One region of the Arthrobacter sp. 10T413_2 genome, then DNA from elsewhere that is predicted to be linked to it. Evidence: predicted binding sites of a transcription regulator. Region 1 holds the regulator's gene; each other region holds the start of a gene.
The links. Region 1 encodes LexA, which represses DNA repair genes until DNA is damaged. Its sites were predicted from a motif close to TCGAACANNTGTTCGA; they were not measured.
Positions count from the first base shown of each region.

Region 1 (2,197 bases):
CCTCCTGGCCGCGCGGGAAAACCGCGAAGTCGTGTGGTTCTCCCGCAATAGCAGCTTCGACCCGGCGCAGGGTTACTCCCAGCCGGACGAGACCGCGCCGGCCTTGATCAATGTGGCCCCGTTGAGCGTCGCGGGGCGGCTGCGTGAAGGACTGTTCGCGGACCACACCGTCATACTGACATCGGCCACGCTCGCCATCGGGGCGGCGTTCGAGCCGGCCGCCGGAGGCCTCGGTCTGGTCGGCAGCGGCGCCCCGAGCTGGACCGGCGTCGACGTCGGGTCCCCCTTCGACTATCCGAAGCAKGGCATCCTCTATGTCGCCCAGCACCTGCCCAAGCCCGGCCGCGGCTCGTCCCCGGAGGCCCTGGACKAACTCGAGAAACTGATCCGTGCCTCCGGCGGCGGGGCCCTGTGCCTGTTTTCCTCCCGGCGGGCGGCGGAGGAGGCCTCCGAGGCGATKCGGCCGCGGCTGGGCCTCAGCATCCTGTGCCAGGGGGAGTCGAGCATGACAGCGCTCGTGCGGCAGTTTGCCGACGAGCCGGACACATGTTTGTTCGGCACGATGTCCCTGTGGCAGGGCGTCGACGTTCCCGGAGTGTCCTGCCGCCTGGTGGTCATTGACAGGATTCCGTTCCCGCGGCCGGACGACCCGCTCATGACAGCACGTTCCCGTGCGGTGGCGCAGGCCGGGGGCAACGGCTTCATGTCCGTCTCGGCCACGCACGCCGCAATCCGCCTGGCGCAGGGCGCCGGCCGGCTGATCCGCTCGACCTCGGACAAGGGGGTGGTGGCGGTGCTGGATTCGCGGCTGTCCACGGAGCGCTACGGCGKGTTCCTCCGCGCCGCGCTTCCGCCGTTCTGGCCCACCACGGATCCTTCGATCGCCRTGGCCGCMTTGAAGCGGCTGGCGAAGGACTCCGGAAAGAACTAAAAGCAGGGGMCGGAGCCGCGGCTCCGGCCCCTGGTAGCCGTCCCGGGGATGGCTACCCCGGGAGGCCTGCCACGGGGTGGCTACAGGGAGCGGAGCACCGAGACGACCTTGCCCATGATCACGGCGTGGTCGCCGAGGATGGGCTCGTACTGGGTGTTTTGCGGCAGCAGCCACGTGTGGCCGTCGCGCTGGCGGAACGTCTTGACCGTTGCTTCATCATCGAGCAGCGCGGCCACGATGTCGCCGTTCACGGCGTCACCCTGGCGGCGGACAACCACCCAGTCGCCGTCGCAGATGGCGGCATCGATCATCGAGTCGCCGGCCACCTTGAGCATGAAGAGTTCGCCGTGGCCCACCAGCTGGCGCGGCAGCGGCATGACGTCCTCCACCACCTGGTCGGCGAGGATCGGTCCGCCGGCCGCGATGCGTCCGACAAACGGCACCATTGCCGTGTCGGTGGCGCTGGCGAGTTCGGTCACGGAGAGACCACCGACGGCGCGAAGGCCGCTGGACTTCTCGACGCCCGAAATGGCCCTCGTCCCCTCGTCCAGGGTCAGCGGCATGAGCACTTCCATGGCCCGTGGACGCTTTGGGTCCCGACGCAGGTACCCGAGCTTTTCAAGTTGGGACAGCTGATGGGTAACGCTCGACAAGCTGGCGAGTCCGACGGTGTCGCCKATTTCGMGCATGGACGGCGGGTAGCCGTTGTCACTGACGGAGCGCTGGATCGTTTCCAGGATCTTCTTCTGCCGGACGGTCAGGCTCTTGGGGGCCCGTGCAGGCTGGGCGCTCCGTGAGCCGGCCCGGCCGCCGGTGGCTGGTGCTGCCATGTTCGCCAACGCCTTTCCGTTCCACCCGGCCGCCGTGGCTGCTGTCACCGGGAACTTCCGGCCTGAAATGTCAGACCCTCCTGATCAACTGCCGATGAACGAGTTCACAAGCTGTTGTTCTTTCCCTCAAAAGTAGGCCAGCGGCAGAGCTTTTTCAAACATTTGTTCTAGCGAGTCTCGACATCGTTCGTTACTAAGTGCTAAAACAGAACTAGCAAAGTTCGAATATGTGTTCGATTTAGGATTTTCGACTCGGGCGCATTCTTCGGTTCTATGTTCGAAGGTTCGGTCGGTTGGCGGCGAGTACGTGGAGTACGCCGGGCGGCACCGTATGGTCCAGGAGGGCTCAGTTCATGTCAGCATCAAGCGCGTTTCACAGCACTTTTGATCACAGCGTTACGGACCGCGAGGTCACCCGGCAGCCGAAGCAGGCGCC
Region 1 covers NZ_JBFTHK010000047.1:23,348-25,544, reverse strand. Annotated here, with positions in the region: gene AC1DBQ_RS10055 (ATP-dependent DNA helicase) at 1-931, shown strand, start outside; gene lexA (transcriptional repressor LexA) at 1,012-1,761, opposite strand; gene AC1DBQ_RS10045 (LysM peptidoglycan-binding domain-containing protein) at 2,115-2,197, shown strand, end outside.

Region 2 (2,197 bases), on a different contig from region 1:
GGACATGCGGTGGATTTCGTCCAGGAACAGGACTTCGCCCTCGGAGAGCGAGGACAGGATGGCCGCGAGGTCGCCGGCGTGCTGGATGGCCGGCCCGCTGCTGATKCGCAGCGGAACGTTCATTTCGGCGGCGATGATCATGGACAGTGTCGTCTTGCKCAGGCCCGGCGGACCCGAAAGCAACACGTGGTCCGCGCTGCGGCCGCGCATGCGCGAGGCCTCCAGGACAAGGGACAACTGCTTCCGGACGCGGTGCTGGCCGACGAAGTCGTGGAGGTTCTTGGGCCGCAGGGCGGCTTCGATGGCGCGCTCCTCCGGCTCCTCTCCCCCGGTGACAATCGACGGCTCAGCCACGCGCGCCTACCCGGTTCCCGGCGCGGGCGCCGTCCTGGCCCAGCCACCGCAGGGTTGCGCGGAGGATTTCCGCCACGTTGCCGTTGGCGGCCAGATCGGGGGAATCGGCGAGGGATTTGTCGATGCTGGCGGCGGCATCCTTTTCGGACCAGCCCAGGCTGGTCATCGCCGCGATGACCTGGGGCTTCCAGACGGACTCGGCGGACACCGACGGGACCGACGCACCCGCGGTGCCGTGCGGTACGAGCTTGCCGGCGAGTTCCAGCACGATCCGGCCGGCCACCTTGGGTCCGATGCCGGGGACCTTCGTGAAGGCCTTGCCGTCGCCGGAGTGGGCGGCCACCCGGATGGCCTCGGGTTCATGGACGGCCAGCACGGCCAGGGCGAGGCGGGGTCCGACGCCGCTGACGCTGAGCAGGACATCGAACACTTCCCGCTCGTCGTCGCTCCCGAAGCCGAAGAGCGTCAGCGAGTCCTCGCGCACGATCAGGGACGTGAACAGCTTGCCTTCGTCCCCCACCCGGAGGCTGCTGAGGGTCTGCGGCGTGGCGTTGACGCTCATGCCGGCCCCGTTGAGGTCGATCACGGCGGAGGACAGGCCAACATGCGCTACGGTTCCGCGAAGAAAACTGATCAAAGCCGGGCTCCTGGGGTTACAGCGAAACCGGGCATATCAAGGAAGGGCAACCCYGTTATCCGAACATATCTACGAATAGCCTAGCAAGCGCCGCGGACATTCAGCGCGCACGGCGCGCTTTTGCCTCGGCGTCGGCCCATGCGCGCTGGGCMGGGGTGAGGGACTGGCTMCCCGGCCCCGTGTTCACCGCATCCTTGGTGGAAGTGCCGCTCCCGGCACGCCAGGCGTGGGTGATGGCCAGGGCGAGGGCGTCGGCGGCGTCGGCCGGGCGCGGCGGCGCGTCCAGCCGGAGGATCTTGGTCACCAGCTTGGTGACGGCGTCTTTGTTGGAGGTGCCGCTTCCCGTGACGGCGGCCTTGACTTCCGACGGCGTGTGCAGCGCCACCGGGATGCCGCGGCGCGCGGCGGCCGCGATGACCACGCCGGAGGCCTGGGCCACCCCCATGACGGTGCTGACGTTGAGCTGGGAAAAAACCCGTTCAACGGCGAGGACGTGCGGTTCGTAGGTGTCCAGCCACTCGTCGATCGAGGTTGCGATGACGAGCAGCCGCTGGTCCAGGCTCTCCTCGGGCGAGGATCCCACGACGCCGAACGCCACCATCGTGGCGCGCCGGTTCTTTTCGACGTCAACCACTCCGATGCCGCAACGGGTGAGGCCCGGGTCAACGCCCAGGACGCGCAGCGTCACGCTGGGGCCGTCAAGACCGGGCCTCGAAATCACGACGACGTGACAGCGTCACTCGGCTTCCAGTGCGGCCTGCACTTCGTCGCTGAGGTCGGCGTTGCTGTAGACGTTCTGGACGTCGTCGAGTTCCTCCAGGGCATCGACGAGCTTCATGAACTTCTTGGCGGCGTCGAGGTCAAGCGGCACCTGCATCGAMGGCACAAACTCGGCCTCGTCGGTGTCGTATTCGATCCCGGCTTCCTTGAGCGCGTCACGGATGGCCTGCAGGTCGGTGGGCTCSGAGTGGATCTCGAAGGTGTCGCCGTTGTCCTTGACTTCCTCGGCACCGGCGTCGAGGACGGCCATCAGGACGTCGTCCTCGCTCAGGCCGTTCTTCGGCAGCGAGACGACGCCCTTGCGGCTGAAGAGGTAGCTGACCGAACCGGGGTCCGCGATCGTGCCGCCGTTGCGGGAAATGGCGAGGCGGACCTCGGAGGCGGCGCGGTTCTTGTTGTCCGTGAGGCACTCGATCAGCAGTGCGG
Region 2 covers NZ_JBFTHK010000045.1:1,620-3,816, forward strand. Annotated here, with positions in the region: gene ruvB (Holliday junction branch migration DNA helicase RuvB) at 1-354, opposite strand, end outside; gene ruvA (Holliday junction branch migration protein RuvA) at 347-991, opposite strand; gene ruvC (crossover junction endodeoxyribonuclease RuvC) at 1,092-1,679, opposite strand; gene AC1DBQ_RS09670 (YebC/PmpR family DNA-binding transcriptional regulator) at 1,728-2,197, opposite strand, start outside.
Region 2: ruvA (Holliday junction branch migration protein RuvA) is a predicted target of LexA. The motif match lies at 1,051-1,066, and genes of this name have one in related genera.

Region 3 (2,197 bases), on a different contig from region 1:
TCTGCGAGCGCGTCGCCGGCGATCCCAATCACGGACGCTTCCGGGACCACGGGCTGCTTCCAGCCCATGTCGGCCACGGGGTCCATGCGGCAGCGGTCCGCGAGCGCCTCGGTCTGGGCGAGGAGCCTTTTGAGGTCCGCCGTGCCGTACCCGGCGGCGTGGATGATCTCCTTGGCCAGTTCGAGCATKCGGGCCGCCGATTTGAGCCAGCCCTGCCCGTTGGGCTGCAGCAGCGGGGCGGCGGAGAGCTCGGGCAGGGATTTGAGCGTCCGGGCGGAGTCCAGCACGTCGGCGGTGGCCGCGCCGTCCTCGGCGACATACCGCACGGCGTTACTCAGCACGGCAGGCACCCCGTGTTCCGCGGCGAGTTTGAGCATGCGCACCGCGTGGGCGGTGCTCAGCGGTTCCCCGGGCGGGCTGAGCTGGGAAACGACTTCCGCCGCCAGCGTCCCGGGGGGCATGGCGTCCAGCCAGCGTTTGAACAGGGTGCGGGGCCGCAGGTACCGCCGGCCGCCCATGGCACGGCCGACGTCGGAGTCCGGACCGATCAGCACCGTCAGGACCGGCTGCAGGGTTTCCGGGTCCAGGATGCGGGAGGCCAGTTCGGCCCGGGTGACGGCCACCGGAACCGCTCCCTGCGCCTTGCCCGTGGTGCGGGCATGGGCGTCGGAGATCAGCCGGCACAGCGCCCGGTAACCGGCGCCGTTGTTGTGCCCGTGCGCCAGCACGACGACGCGTCCCCCGAGCTGGGTGCGGAGGTCGCCGTCGTCGTCAAAGACCGCGAGGTCCACCCCGACGATCGCGTCCAGCCCGGCGGCCATGCACGCCTTCAGGTGCTTGACGGTTCCGTACAGCCCGTCACGGTCCGTGCAGGCCAGCGCTGTGGCACCGTCCGAGGCTGCGGCCGCAACCAGCTCCTCCGGCCATGAGACGCCGTAGTGGGCGCTGAAGGCGGTGGAGACGTGCAGATGGGTGAAGCTCATGCTGTTTCGGACTTCCGGTGGGGCTGCAGGGCGTCGTGGATTCGCACGAGCCGCCACCGGCCGCTGCTGACGTGCCGGCTCAGGTCAAGGGTGAGGGTGGGCTCCGCCGCGTCCTCCCCGGCGGCACGCACCTGGACCCGCCAGATCTCGTGGTCCACCAGGCCCGGACCGCTCCCGAGGGGCGCCCGGCTTTCCTCCGTCCACCACTGGCGGCGTTCATACCAGCGGACCGGTTCCGCGCAGACCGTGTAGTGCCGGCCCGCCCAGTCGAGKCGCAGGGGCTGCCCGGAGGGCGTGCAGGCAACATTCACGGACTCGCTGAACATGCCCACGTTGCCCTCCCGACCCAGTCCGGGCTGGAGCCGGCCCAGTCCCCGCTTTCACGCCAGTGCATTCACGCCATTGCATTCACGCCATTGCATTCACGTTATTCGAACATATCTTCGAATAACGCCAGTCTACGTCGGAGTGGCGACAAAACCCATTCCTTGCGGCATTGCACCGGATGCATGATGGCGCGGTGGACTGCGCAGGCCAGAACTCACGGACACCGCGGGGTAGGCTTCCTGAACCGGCACTGCAGCGCCACGGTGCACGGCACATCTATGGGGGTAGAAACGAGTGAAGCATCAAAGCCTGAGGACTGCTGCCGCCGTGGGAGCGGTCCTTTTTCTGGGAGCGGCACCGGCCGCGGCCTCTGCGGAGGTTCTCGACGTCGGCGGGACACCGGTCGGGGTGGCGGTTGGTGCTGACGGCACTGCGTACGTGGGAAATTACGGCGCGGCCGGCGGCGTCCGGGTGATACCGCCGGGAGCGCCCCAACCCTCCCGCACCATCAGCACAGGCAACAATGTCTCCGGGATCGCACTGGCCCCGGACGGCACCCTGTACGTGGCCCAACGAGACAGTGCRACGGGCCAGGACACGGTGGGCGTCATCCCTGCCGGAGCGGCGGCTGTCGCCCGGAGCATTCCGGTGTCGCGCGGGAACCATCTGATCGCCGCCGAACCCGACGGCACGCTCTTCGTTCCGAACCCTGCCGAACGCACCGTGTCGATCATCGCGCCCAGGGGATCGACGGTGGACCGCACTGTCACGGTCGGGGCCGGTCCGGTGGAAGTGGCGGTCACGAAGGACGGCACCGCGTTCGTGACGAACCAGGACGACGGGACGGTCTCGGTGATCCCGGCCGGGGCGACCAGCGTCTCACGGAC
Region 3 covers NZ_JBFTHK010000045.1:19,949-22,145, forward strand. Annotated here, with positions in the region: gene AC1DBQ_RS09735 (DNA polymerase III subunit alpha) at 1-983, opposite strand, end outside; gene AC1DBQ_RS09740 (DUF6504 family protein) at 980-1,315, opposite strand; gene AC1DBQ_RS09745 (Vgb family protein) at 1,605-2,197, shown strand, end outside.
Region 3: AC1DBQ_RS09740 (DUF6504 family protein) is a predicted target of LexA. The motif match lies at 1,415-1,430, and genes of this name have one in related genera.

Region 4 (2,197 bases), on a different contig from region 1:
GCCACGGTCAGCCGCGCCGCCTGACCCGAGTCCCCGCCCCCGGACCCCGGGCCCGGGAAGACGCGAAACGGGCCGTGCACAGCGACATACGCTGTACACGGCCCGCGACTGCCAAAACACGACGTGTTAGATACGTGTTAAGACGTATTAAATAAGTGTTAAATACGTGCTAAACAGGACTGCCAGTGGTGAAGACGACCGGCTTCTTGAGGCTGCCCGTGCGATCAGTGCACGACCGCCAGGGTGCTGCTACCAGGCCAGGGACTGGGCCCGGCGGCGGATTTCTGTCTTGCGGCCCTCACGGAGGGCATCGATCGGCCGGCCTCGCAGGGATTCATCCGGAGTGAAGAGCCAGCTGATCAGTTCCTCGTCCGAGTATCCGGCGTCCGAGAGGACAACGATGGTYCCCTTCAGGCTCTCCACAGKGTGGCCGTCCTGGATGAAAGCCGCCGGTACGGACCGGATGCGCCGGTCGCCGATTCTCACGGCCGCCAGCGCACGCTCGTCCAGAAGTGCATGGACCTTGGTAATAGATACGTTRAGAAGCTGTGCGACATCGGGCAGGGGCAGCCATTCGCCCACGAGGCTTTCTACATTACTCACGGATAAAGATTGCCACGGCGGGGGCCCCGCCGCCTAGTCGGGGTCCGGGTAAAACCCAGCCCGTCCTAGCCAGCCGGCCATGCCGGGAATGCCGCGCCGCTCCACCCGAAGTCCCGACGGGACTTCCCGGAACTCCGACGGGACTCCCCGGGCACTCCGGCCGGACCAACGGGATCCGTACAAGGGACTGACAAAGGGCTCCCAGGGGTCTCCGACGCAACTCCGTGCGGAGGCCGACGTGCCGACACGGCGAAAATCGCTTTGCGGCATATCAAACAGTTCTTGTGCGAATTGCCAATTCATGAGACATTCACATAGATCACATTTGTAACAGAAATAACTTTTGTCACACTGGTAACACCAGTTGTACCGGCCTGACCGCAGCGTTGCCGCTGAGAAGAGGATCTTTCCAATGACAACCTCACGTGCGCCACAGCACCACCCGAGGCCCAGCCTGCCGCTGATCGCGGCGACGACGGCGGCGCTTCCCGCCGTCGTGCTTTCCTCCCTGGCGATCGCCCAGCCTGCGGTTGCCGAACCCCGTGCGCGTGCCGTCCCGGCAACCCTCGCGGCCGCCATGCGCGCCCAGGCAAAAGCTGAGGTGGCCACGTCCCTCAAGGCGGCAGTGATCCCCGCCGCTTCCGTTCCGGTCACCCTGCCCAGCGCCCTGCGGCCGGCGCAGTCGGCGGTTCCCGCCCAATACACGATCGCCKGCGGCGACACCATCAGCGCCGTTGCCGGCCGCTACGGCCTGGACACCTACGCCGTGCTCAAGCTAAACAACCTGCAGGCCAACACGATCATTTACCCCGGGCAGAAGATCAAGCTCACGGGTTCGACGGCGGCCGCGCCGGCCATTTCAAAGCCGGCCGCTTCAAAGCCGGGCGCTTCCGCCTCAGTGACGTCAGCCCAGGCCAGCGTCTACGTGGTGAAGCCCGGCGACACCCTGAGCGCCATCGCCGCCCGCCACGGCGTTGGGCTGTCCGAGGTCTTCAAGTGGAACGGGCTCGGCATGGGCTCCATCATCTATCCCGGCCAGAAGGTCAAGGTCAGCGGCGGTTCCAGCACGCAGGCGCCGTCCGCTCCCGCGGCACCGGCCCCGGCAGCCCCGTCGAAGCCCGCAACGGCGCCGGCCGGCTCCGGTTCCTACACCATCAAGTCCGGGGACACCCTCTCCGGCATCGCGGCCCGCAACGGCGTCCGGCTCTCCGACGTCCTGTCCGRCAACCGGCTGACGATGTCGAGCATTATCTACCCGGGCCAGAAACTCGTCATCCCCGGCGCGTCCACCATCTCCCCGTCCTCGACGACGCCTGCCGCAACCCAGCCTGCCGCAACGACGCCGCTCGTGCCCAGCACGTTCCTCGMGTTCACGTACCCGGCTGCGGTGGTCAGCTCGGCCAACCAGAACAAGGCGCTGCTCAACGCTTCCCCGGTCCCCACACGCGAACAGATGAAGTCGATCGTGGCGGACACGGCACGGCGCATGGGCGTCGACGCCAGCCTGGCCCTGGCCTTCGCCTACCAGGAATCAGGCTTCAACKAGCGCGCAGTGTCCCCGGCCAACGCGATCGGCACCATGCAGGTCATCCCG
Region 4 covers NZ_JBFTHK010000053.1:8,750-10,946, forward strand. Annotated here, with positions in the region: gene AC1DBQ_RS10790 (polyprenyl synthetase family protein) at 1-24, shown strand, start outside; gene AC1DBQ_RS10795 (Rv2175c family DNA-binding protein) at 250-603, opposite strand; gene AC1DBQ_RS10800 (LysM peptidoglycan-binding domain-containing protein) at 1,016-2,197, shown strand, end outside.
Region 4: AC1DBQ_RS10800 (LysM peptidoglycan-binding domain-containing protein) is a predicted target of LexA. The motif match lies at 875-890, and genes of this name have one in related genera.